2 regions of the Tistrella mobilis genome follow, and region 2 is predicted to be linked to the other one. Evidence: riboswitches for the same ligand, from Rfam matches in the RefSeq annotation. Region 2 holds a riboswitch; the other holds the start of a gene.
What was found. A riboswitch is a leader RNA that binds a small molecule or an ion and turns the genes downstream of it on or off. The one in region 2 is predicted to bind S-adenosylmethionine.
Positions count from the first base shown of each region.

Region 1: it holds a riboswitch for S-adenosylmethionine, as region 2 does, so the genes downstream of both, metK (methionine adenosyltransferase) here and P7L68_RS13070 (MetQ/NlpA family ABC transporter substrate-binding protein) in region 2, are expected to answer to the same signal.

Region 1 covers NZ_CP121017.1:4,886,014-4,890,579, forward strand. The annotation lists gene lnt (apolipoprotein N-acyltransferase) at 1-1,038, shown strand, start outside; gene P7L68_RS27665 (helix-turn-helix domain-containing protein) at 1,345-1,782, shown strand; SAM riboswitch at 1,867-1,943, shown strand; gene metK (methionine adenosyltransferase) at 2,080-3,249, shown strand; gene P7L68_RS27675 (tRNA (guanosine(46)-N(7))-methyltransferase TrmB) at 3,349-4,092, shown strand; gene rimP (ribosome maturation factor RimP) at 4,416-4,566, shown strand, end outside.
Region 2 covers NZ_CP121017.1:1,588,201-1,592,766, reverse strand. The annotation lists gene P7L68_RS13075 (O-acetylhomoserine aminocarboxypropyltransferase/cysteine synthase family protein) at 157-1,455, shown strand; SAM riboswitch at 1,625-1,702, shown strand; gene P7L68_RS13070 (MetQ/NlpA family ABC transporter substrate-binding protein) at 1,848-2,627, shown strand; gene P7L68_RS13065 (hypothetical protein) at 2,711-3,265, opposite strand; gene P7L68_RS13060 (hypothetical protein) at 3,264-3,455, shown strand; tRNA gene P7L68_RS13055 (tRNA-Asp) at 3,483-3,559, shown strand; gene P7L68_RS13050 (class I tRNA ligase family protein) at 3,833-4,566, shown strand, end outside.

The sequences.
Region 1 (4,566 bases), 1.6 Mb from region 2:
GCGGCCCCGGCGCTGCTACTGATCCGGGGGCAGGAGGACCGGCGGCCGGCACTGATGACCGGCGGCCTGATTCTGGCGGTGCTGCTGGGGACGGGCGTGTGGGGTACCCTGCGCCTCGAAACCCATCAGACAGCAACGGTGCCGGGGGTAAAGCTCCGCCTCGTCCAGGCAGCGATCGACCAGAAGGAAAAGTGGCGGGGCGGAATGAAGGCGCAGCATCTGCGCACCCATCTCGATCTGACCCGGGGGCCGGGCTTCGCCACCGTCACTGACGTGATCTGGCCTGAAACCGCGATCGGCTACTATCCCCAGCAGGAAGCCGAGATCCGCGAGGTGCTGGCCCGTGCCGTGCCGCCAGGCGGGTTACTGATAACGGGTGCGCCCCGCGTGGAGTGGACGCCGCCTCCGGCCGGATCGCCCCCGGGAACTGAACCGCAGCCGCGGGTGTTCAATTCGGTCATGGCGATCGATGATCAGGCACGGATCCTGGGCGTCTACGACAAGGCGCATCTGGTCCCCTTCGGCGAATACGTACCGTTGCGCGAGCTAAACCCCTTCCCGAAGCTCACGGCTGGTAGCATCGACTTCACCCCCGGACCGGGGCCGGCGACGTTGGCGCTGCCTGGCCTGCCGCCGGTGAGCCCGCTGATCTGCTATGAGGCGATCTTTCCAGGGGAGGTGACGGCGGGCGCCGCCACCATCCTTCGGCCTGGCTTTTTGCTGAATGTCACCAATGACGGCTGGTTCGGCCTGACGGCCGGGCCACATCAGCATTTTGCCTCGGCGCGGCTGCGGAGTATTGAGGAAGGCTTGCCGCTCGTGCGTGCGGCGAATAACGGCATTTCCGCGATTGTCGATCCGCTGGGGCGGGTCATCGCCTTGCTGGAGCTGGATCGCCGGGGCGTCCTGGACGGGCCGCTGCCGACCGCCCTGCCTCCGACCCTTTATGCCCGTGTCGGTGACGGATCGGTTGCGGTAGTGGGGCTGATCGTTCTGGTGCTCGCTTTTCTCCTTCGCGTTCCACGGAGGAGAAATTGAGGGTGGCTGCATATCTTCCGGATTGAGGAGCGACGTCTTTCGCGTGTGGCGGGTCTGACCGGACGGCGCCGGATCGCATGCCGGTTGTTCGGCTACCTGTCGACGCCGTGGCGCCGGAGCCGGCAATCGGAGCGTGGGCCACATGTCATCAAAGGCGAGTAGGCCTTGCAATGCAACCCGGAATGCGCGTTTCGGGAATTGCGATGCGCGCGCCGGGGTTGACCCATGCCATGGCGTGATGTCATCTATCCGCCTGACAAACGGGCCGGAATTGAAGGCAGCCGTGAGCGAGGAGGGATGAAACGGATGGCGACGCGACTGAACCCAATTGATGCCCATGTCGGTGGCCGGGTGCGGCTCCGCCGCCAGCTCATGGGGCTTAGCCAGGAAAAGCTGGGGCAGCGGGTCGGCCTGACGTTCCAGCAGATTCAGAAATACGAGCGTGGGGCAAACCGTATTGGTGCCGGCCGCTTGTTCCTGATCGCGCATGCACTCAATGTTCCGGTGTCGTTCTTTTACGAAGACGTTGGAACGGTGACGGCCGAAGAAGGCTCTGACGGCATCGACGACGGGTTCGACTGGCTGGTCATGGATGGACCCGAAGCGCAGACCCTGGCCTTCAATTTCTCTCGCATCCGCGACCCGCGTGCGCGTGCGCGGGTCGTCGAACTGGCCCGAACCATCAGTGACGGCCTTGCGACCGCCTCCCAAAAAAGCGCTCTTGATTCCGACGTCGCACCGTGAAAGTTTCATCTGACGACGAAGTTGAAACTTCCGCGTGAATATGTAGGGTGTCGATAGCGCACCCGGCGTAGGCGTGGATGTCGCTACATCGTCCGTGGTCGGATTTGTGCCGCTTGCCGCCACGTTAAACAGTGCGCTAAGTGGGCTTGGTGGTGCGCGGTCGCGTCATCTGCCGAGAACCCAGACGCACGGAGTCCTTAAACTGGCACCGGCGCGGTTGCCGCCCGCACTGGTGCCCGGACCGCGGATTCCGAGTTCGTGGTCCGTCGTCGGTTCTTGAGGGGTTGAACACGCGCCATGGCCCGCAGCAACTATCTTTTTACGAGCGAATCCGTCTCCGAAGGACATCCGGACAAGATCTGTGATCGGATTTCGGATGCGGTGCTTGATCATCTGCTTGCCGCAGACCCGTATTCCCGCGTCGCATGCGAGACGCTCGCCACCACCAACCGCGTGGTGATCGCAGGCGAGATCCGCTCGCACGGCGACACGTCTCCGGCAACGATCGAGCGTGTCGCCAGAGAGGTGATCCGCGACATCGGCTACGAACAGGACGGCTTTCACTGGAACACGGCGAAGGTCGAGGTCCTGCTGCATGAACAGTCGGCTGACATCGCCATGGGCGTGGATGCCACGGGCAACAAGGACGAGGGTGCCGGCGACCAGGGTATCATGTTCGGCTATGCCTGCCGCGAGACCGATGCGCTGATGCCGGCGCCGATCCATTATGCCCACACCATCCTGCGCAACCTGCGCACGGCCCGCCGTTCGGGCGATATCTCGGTGCTCGGCCCCGATGCCAAGAGCCAGGTAACGCTGGAATATGTGGACGGCAAGCCGGTCCGCGCGACCTCGATCGTGCTGTCGACCCAGCATCTGGCATCGGCGTCGCAGGAGGATGTCCGCGCGGCCGTCCTGCCGGTGATCGAGGCCTCGCTGCCGTCCGGCTGGATGTGCGACGATGCCGGGCTCTACATCAACCCGACCGGCAACTTCGTGATCGGCGGTCCCGACGGTGATGCCGGCCTCACCGGCCGCAAGATCATCGTCGACACCTATGGTGGTGCCGCTCCTCATGGCGGCGGCGCATTCTCGGGCAAGGATCCCACCAAAGTCGACCGCTCGGCTGCCTATGCCGCACGCTATCTGGCGAAGAATGTGGTGGCAGCCGGCCTTGCCGATCGCTGCACCATTCAGCTTGCCTATGCGATCGGCGTCTCGCACCCGCTGTCGGTCTATGTCGATACCTACGGCACCGGCCAGGTCGACGAGGCTAAGCTTGAGAAGGCGCTCCGCGAAGCGATGAACCTGACGCCCCGTGGCATTCGCGAACATCTGAAGCTGAACCGGCCGATTTTCGGCCGGACGGCGGCCTATGGTCATTTCGGCCGTGACCCCGAGGCCGATGGCGGCTTCTCGTGGGAGAAGACCGACCTCGCCGACACGATCAAGCAGCTTGTGCTCTGATCCCCATTCGTGCGATCAGCGGGGCGGCGGCCGGCAACGGCCGCCGCCCCGTTGCGTTTTCGACCCGATCTTCAGCCGCAAGCCGGACCCGTGCCGACGATGACCAGCGCCGACGATACCCGGACCACCGGGACCGAGACCGCAGCGGATGCTGCCGGTGAGAGCATGGGCCGCCGCCATTTTGGCCGGCGGGTGGGGCGTCCGCTCAAGGCCGGGCGCAGCCGGGCAATGGAAGAAACCCTGCCCGAGCTGGCGATCGATCTGCCGGAGCCGGGCACGCAACTGGACCCCGCCCGGCTGTTCGATCGGCCGATGCGCGAAATCGCAGTCGAGATCGGCTTTGGCGGCGGCGAGCATCTGATTGCCCGGGCCGAGGCCGAGCCGGATACCGGCTTCATCGGCTGCGAGCCCTATATCGGGGGTATGTCGGCCTTCCTGGTGGAGCTGGAGCGTCGCGGCCTGCGCAATGTCCGGGTGCTGGGCGATGATGCGGCAAAGCTGCTCGATGCCCTGCCCGATGCCTCGCTTGCCCGCGTTTATCTGCTGTTTTCCGACCCCTGGCCCAAGCGTCGCCACAATAAGCGCCGCTTCATCCAGACGGAGACGGTCGCAGGTCTCGCCCGGGTGATCCGGCCGGGCGGCCGGCTGATCGCAGCCACCGACCACACCGATCTTTGTGCCTGGACGCTTGCTCATGTTCGCGCCCATCCCGATTTCGTCTGGGAGGCCCGCCGGCCGGGCGACTGGCAGCGGCGGCCGGAAGGCCAGATCGAGACCCGCTATGAGGCGAAGGCCCGCGCTGCCGGGCGCGTGCCGGTGTTCATGAGTTTCCAGCGCTCTTGACCGTATCGCAGGGCGGATCTGCAACCGCTGCGCATCCCCGGGGCGGTATGCTGTGGATAAACCCCTTGCGGTTCCGCGACATATGCGTATATTGACCAGCGTCCGCGATTGCGGACCGCCGGCGATCCCGCCAGCGCCCAAGCCGACGAGCCATCCGCCCCGGTGAGGGAGTGGCAGGGTCCGTCAGGACGAGGGCCCGCCGGTGGTCGCGGTCACATGCAGCTTCCGCCGGGTGGGCCTTGCAAGCCCGCCTTTTTTTATTGTGCCGCGTCGGACCGCCGCCCCGAGAGGGTTCGCGAGTCGCCCCGCCACCGGAGGAGCGCATGGACGTCGTTCGTCGTATCACGGAGTTGATCGAGCCGGCCGTCGGCGATCTCGGTTACGAGATCGTGCGGGTGACCTTTCGTTCCGGCGTTAATGCCACGCTCCAGATCATGGCGGAGCGGGTGGACGGTCAGCCGATGACGGTGGACG
Region 2 (4,566 bases):
ATCGTCGGGAGCTTTTTTCCGCCGAATTGACAAGATTTTTTTGTGTTTGAAGCCGGTTCCACAATGCGCATCGTTTATATACAGTGCGGCAACGGGCCGGCGATATCCCCCTCAAGACATGATCCGGGCCCGGCACCATCCAGGGAGCGAGACCAGATGACCCAGTACCGTCACCCCGAGACGGCCGTTCTGCATGCGGGCTATCGTGCGGACCCCACCACCGGCGCGGTGGCGGTGCCGATCTACCAGACGACCTCGTATCAGTTCGAGAGCACCGCGAAGGCTGCCAACCTGTTCGCACTGTCGGAACTGGGCAACATCTATACCCGGATCATGAACCCGACCACCGACGTGCTGGAGCAGCGCCTGGCCGCCCTTGAGGGCGGTGTGGCGGCGCTCGCCGTCTCCTCGGGTCAGGCGGCCTCGGCGCTGGCGATCCAGAATCTCGCCCAGGCGGGCGACAATGTCGTCTCGTCGACCGATCTTTACGGCGGCACCTGGAATCTGTTTGCCAACACGCTGCGCCAGCAGGGCATCGAGGTCCGCTTCGTCGATCCGTCGGACCCCGAGAATTTCCGCCGCGCCACCGACGACCGCACCCGCGCCTATTACGGCGAGACCCTGCCCAACCCGAAGCTCCGGGTGTTCCCGATCGCCGAGGTTGCCGAGATCGGCAAGTCCTTCGGCATCCCGCTGATCATCGACAACACCGCCGCCCCGATCATCGCCCGGCCGCTGGAGCATGGTGCGGCCGTGGTGGTCTATTCCACCACCAAATATATCGGCGGCCACGGCACCTCGATCGGCGGCATCATCATCGACGGCGGCACTTTCGACTGGGAGGCCTTCCCCGAGCGTCAGCCGCTGCTGAACACCCCCGATGCCAGCTATCACGGCGCGGTCTGGACCCAGGCGGTGAAGCCGCTCGGCCCCATCGCCTATATCATCAAGGCCCGCGTCACCCTGCTGCGCGACCTGGGCTGCGCCGCTTCGCCCTTCAACGCCTTCCAGACCATCCAGGGCCTGGAGACGCTGCCGCTGCGCATGCGCGAGCACAACAAGAACGCGACCCTGGTCGCCAAGTTCCTGTCCGAGCATCCGGCGGTGCTGACCGTCACCCATCCGAGCCTGGCCGAGGGTGAGGCGCGCGCCCGTGCCGACAAGTATCTGAAGGGCGGCTATGGCGCGCTGATCGGCTTCGAGATCAAGGGCGGTGCCGAAGCCGGCCGCGCCTTCATCGAGGCGCTGAAGCTGCTCTACCATGTCGCCAATATCGGCGACGCCCGCAGCCTGGCGATCCACCCCGCCACCACCACCCACAGCCAGCTGTCGGAAGAGGAACAGAAGGCCTCGGGCGTCACCCCGGGTTATGTCCGCCTCTCGATCGGCATCGAGCATGTCGACGACATCATCGCCGACATCGAACAGGCTCTGGCGGTGGCGACGGCGGCCTGATCATCTGCTCCGGGTCAATGCCGGCGACGGGCGCATGGTTGCCACCATGCGCCCGTCGTTCTTTCGCACCCCACCCCGTCGTCCCGCGACCGACCAGGCTGTCTGCACTTTTCACATGGCTGCCGTGTTGTGGAATGGCAATTGACGCGAGCTTCACGGTGTTTTAGGGTAACGCCGTCGCGCCGATTTGAGCCACAGCTTGCGGGCGCGTTACAAATGCAGCTAAAGCGGAGGGGTCGGAAACCCGCGCGACGCTGTCACGCGGGTTTTTTCGTGTTTGGTCCGGCAGGTCTCCCGCAAGGGTGAGACGGCCGGACGGGATCAGGGTTGCAGCCGCCCCCGTGGCCCGATCCGACCGACAAGATGCAGGGACACCAGTCCAGATGCGGATTCTGAAGACGTTGGGCGGCGCGGCCGCCATCCTCGGCCTCCTCGCCGCAGGCGCAGCCCAGGCCGAAGAGATCAAGATCGGCGTGACCCCCGGCCCCCATGCCCAGATCCTGGAGAAGGTGAAGCCGATCGCCGCTGCCCGGGGCCTCGATATCGAGATCATCGAGTTCAGCGATTATGTGGTGCCGAACCAGGCGCTCGCCGCGGGCGACATCCAGGCGAACTCGTTCCAGCACCAGCCCTATCTCGACAACCAGAATGCCGATCGCGGCTATGATCTGGTGTCGATCGCCAAGACGGTGGTCTTCCCGCTCGGCATCTATTCGAAGAAGATCAAGAGCCTGGCCGATCTGAAGGATGGCGATTCGGTCGGCATTCCGAACGATCCGACCAATGGCGGTCGTGCACTGCTGCTGCTGCAGGCCCAGGGCGTTCTGAAGCTGCGCGAGGGCGCGGGCCTCAAGGCCACGCCGCTCGACATCGCAGAGAACCCGAAGAACCTGCGCATCATCGAACTCGATGCCGCCCAGCTGCCGCGCTCGCTCGACGACACCGCGGCCTCTGCCGTCAACACCAACTATGCCGTCGAGGCCGGGCTCGACCCGGTGAAGGATCCGATCGCGCGGGAAGCGGCGGAATCGCCCTATGCCAATGTGATCGCGGTCCGCAAGGTCGATGCCGACGCCGCCTGGGCCAAGACCCTGGTCGAGGCCTATCACGATCAGAAGATCAAGGACTGGATCAACGACCACTACAAGGGCGCGCTCGTCGTCGCCTGGTGATCCGTCCCGCAGATCTTGAAGAACGGGCCGGCCGGGGATATCCCCGGCCGGCCCGTTTGCATGTTGGGCTGGGGCGGTCAGGCTCAGGCCATCTCGTTGCGGGCGATGCCCGCCGCCTCCCAATAGCCCTCCTCCCAGGTGATGAAGCCCTGGGTATCGGTTTCATAGGGGTTGTCGGAGACGGTCTGACCGTCCAGGAAGGCAATGAAACCTTCCTGCAACTCGCGAACCACCGGCATCCTGCGCGTCGGCGCCTCGCCACTCTCGGTCGGCGGCTCGATCGCCCCGTCGAGCCCGGCGGCCGGATCGATCACCATGCCGCTGCGGCGGGCCAGATGGGCGCGAAATTCCGGGTAGCGCATGAGGACGGTATCATCGAGGCCTTCCGGATTCTCCTTCAAGGCCTCGCGGCCGCGATCGGTGATGCCGAGCAGGCCGTCGCCCACCCGTCGGATCAATCCCGCGACCAGCAGGCGCCGGAGATCGATCACCACCCGGCGATCGAATTCGGCCCGCGCCGCCGGATCGCAAAGCTCCGCTGCCTTGGGGGCGATGCGCGCCAGATCCTGCAGCAGACGCTGCCCCACCACGTGCTTGTCGGCCGGCTGCATGGTCAGCATCCGGAGCGCGGTGAGCATGATCGTCGAACTCGGCGGGCGGACCTCGGTTTGGAAGGGCATATGTGGCGTCCTCGACTTTGGTGCTCGGACCGGCGCCGATACCGGCCCTCTTGGTTCAACATGTGGCAGCGACGCGCAATCGTCACAAGGTCGAAAAAAAGGGCTTTTCAAGCGCACGCCGACTGGCTATAAACCGCGCACCCACTGAGACACGGTGGGGCACGCGAGAGGCTACGGGGGTGTAGCTCAGTTGGTTAGAGCGCCGGCCTGTCACGCCGGAGGCCGCGGGTTCAAGTCCCGTCACTCCCGCCACTCGCTCGGGTTTTGAAAACGCCCGGTTCATCTCTGGATGAGCCGGGCGTTTTCCTTTTGCGGCATTTGCAGCGGCCCGGTACGGCCGCGTGGAAGACTTGCGACCAGTGCCGGTTTGTCTGAGGCATGAATCTCTTGACGCGCATTGGTTTTCAATTAAACAACCCTTGATGTTGACGGCTGTCGCACCCCCTCCTAACCTTGACGGATCGCGGGCATCGACCGCGCGAGAGGGCATCAACCGCGACAGGGCACAAGGGGAGAGCCGGGGCAATGACCACGGTGCTGACCGATGAACTGATTCTGTGCGCCGCACCGCCCGGCGATCGGGATATCGATGCGGCCGGCTTCGCCTCGATCTGGCTGGCGGCCGATGTCTATGCCCGCGGCCAGCGGCTGCTGGGGCGGTCGGCCCGGGTGCTGGTGGCGGCGGGTGATGCGCCGCGGCCGCGCAGCGGACAGGATGGCAGCCCGCGGGACGGCATCGAAGAGGGCGGCCGCGCGGCCGCCACGCTGCGCCGCGCCGGCATCAGGATCGACGGCGTGCTCACCTTCCAGGGCGACGGGCCGGGGGTGCTGCCGCTGCGCCGCCAGCAGGGTCGCCAGCTGGGCGACAAGCCGATGCCGGTGCGCCTGACGGTCTTTGCCGGCCGCGACGCCCTCACCGCCCGCAGCCTGATCGAGGCGGTGGCCGAGATCCAGGATCTGGGGCCGATCACCGATACCAGGATCGTGGCGCCGCCGGCGCTGACCGATCTGTCCGGGCGCAGTTTCGATCCCTCCACCGGCCGGGCGATCTTCCTGAACGATCTGCTCGACCGGGTGCCGGCCGAGGCGCTGCGCTTCTATCTGGCGCTGATGTCGGAACCCCACGATGCCCGCGAACTGTCGCTGGCCGATCTGGCCCGCACCCATAATCTGTTCCTTGTCCGCGACCTCGGCACCTCGCTCGGCGCCATTGCCAATCTGGACCCGGTGGCCGGCACCGCCCTGCCCCAGGATCGCGC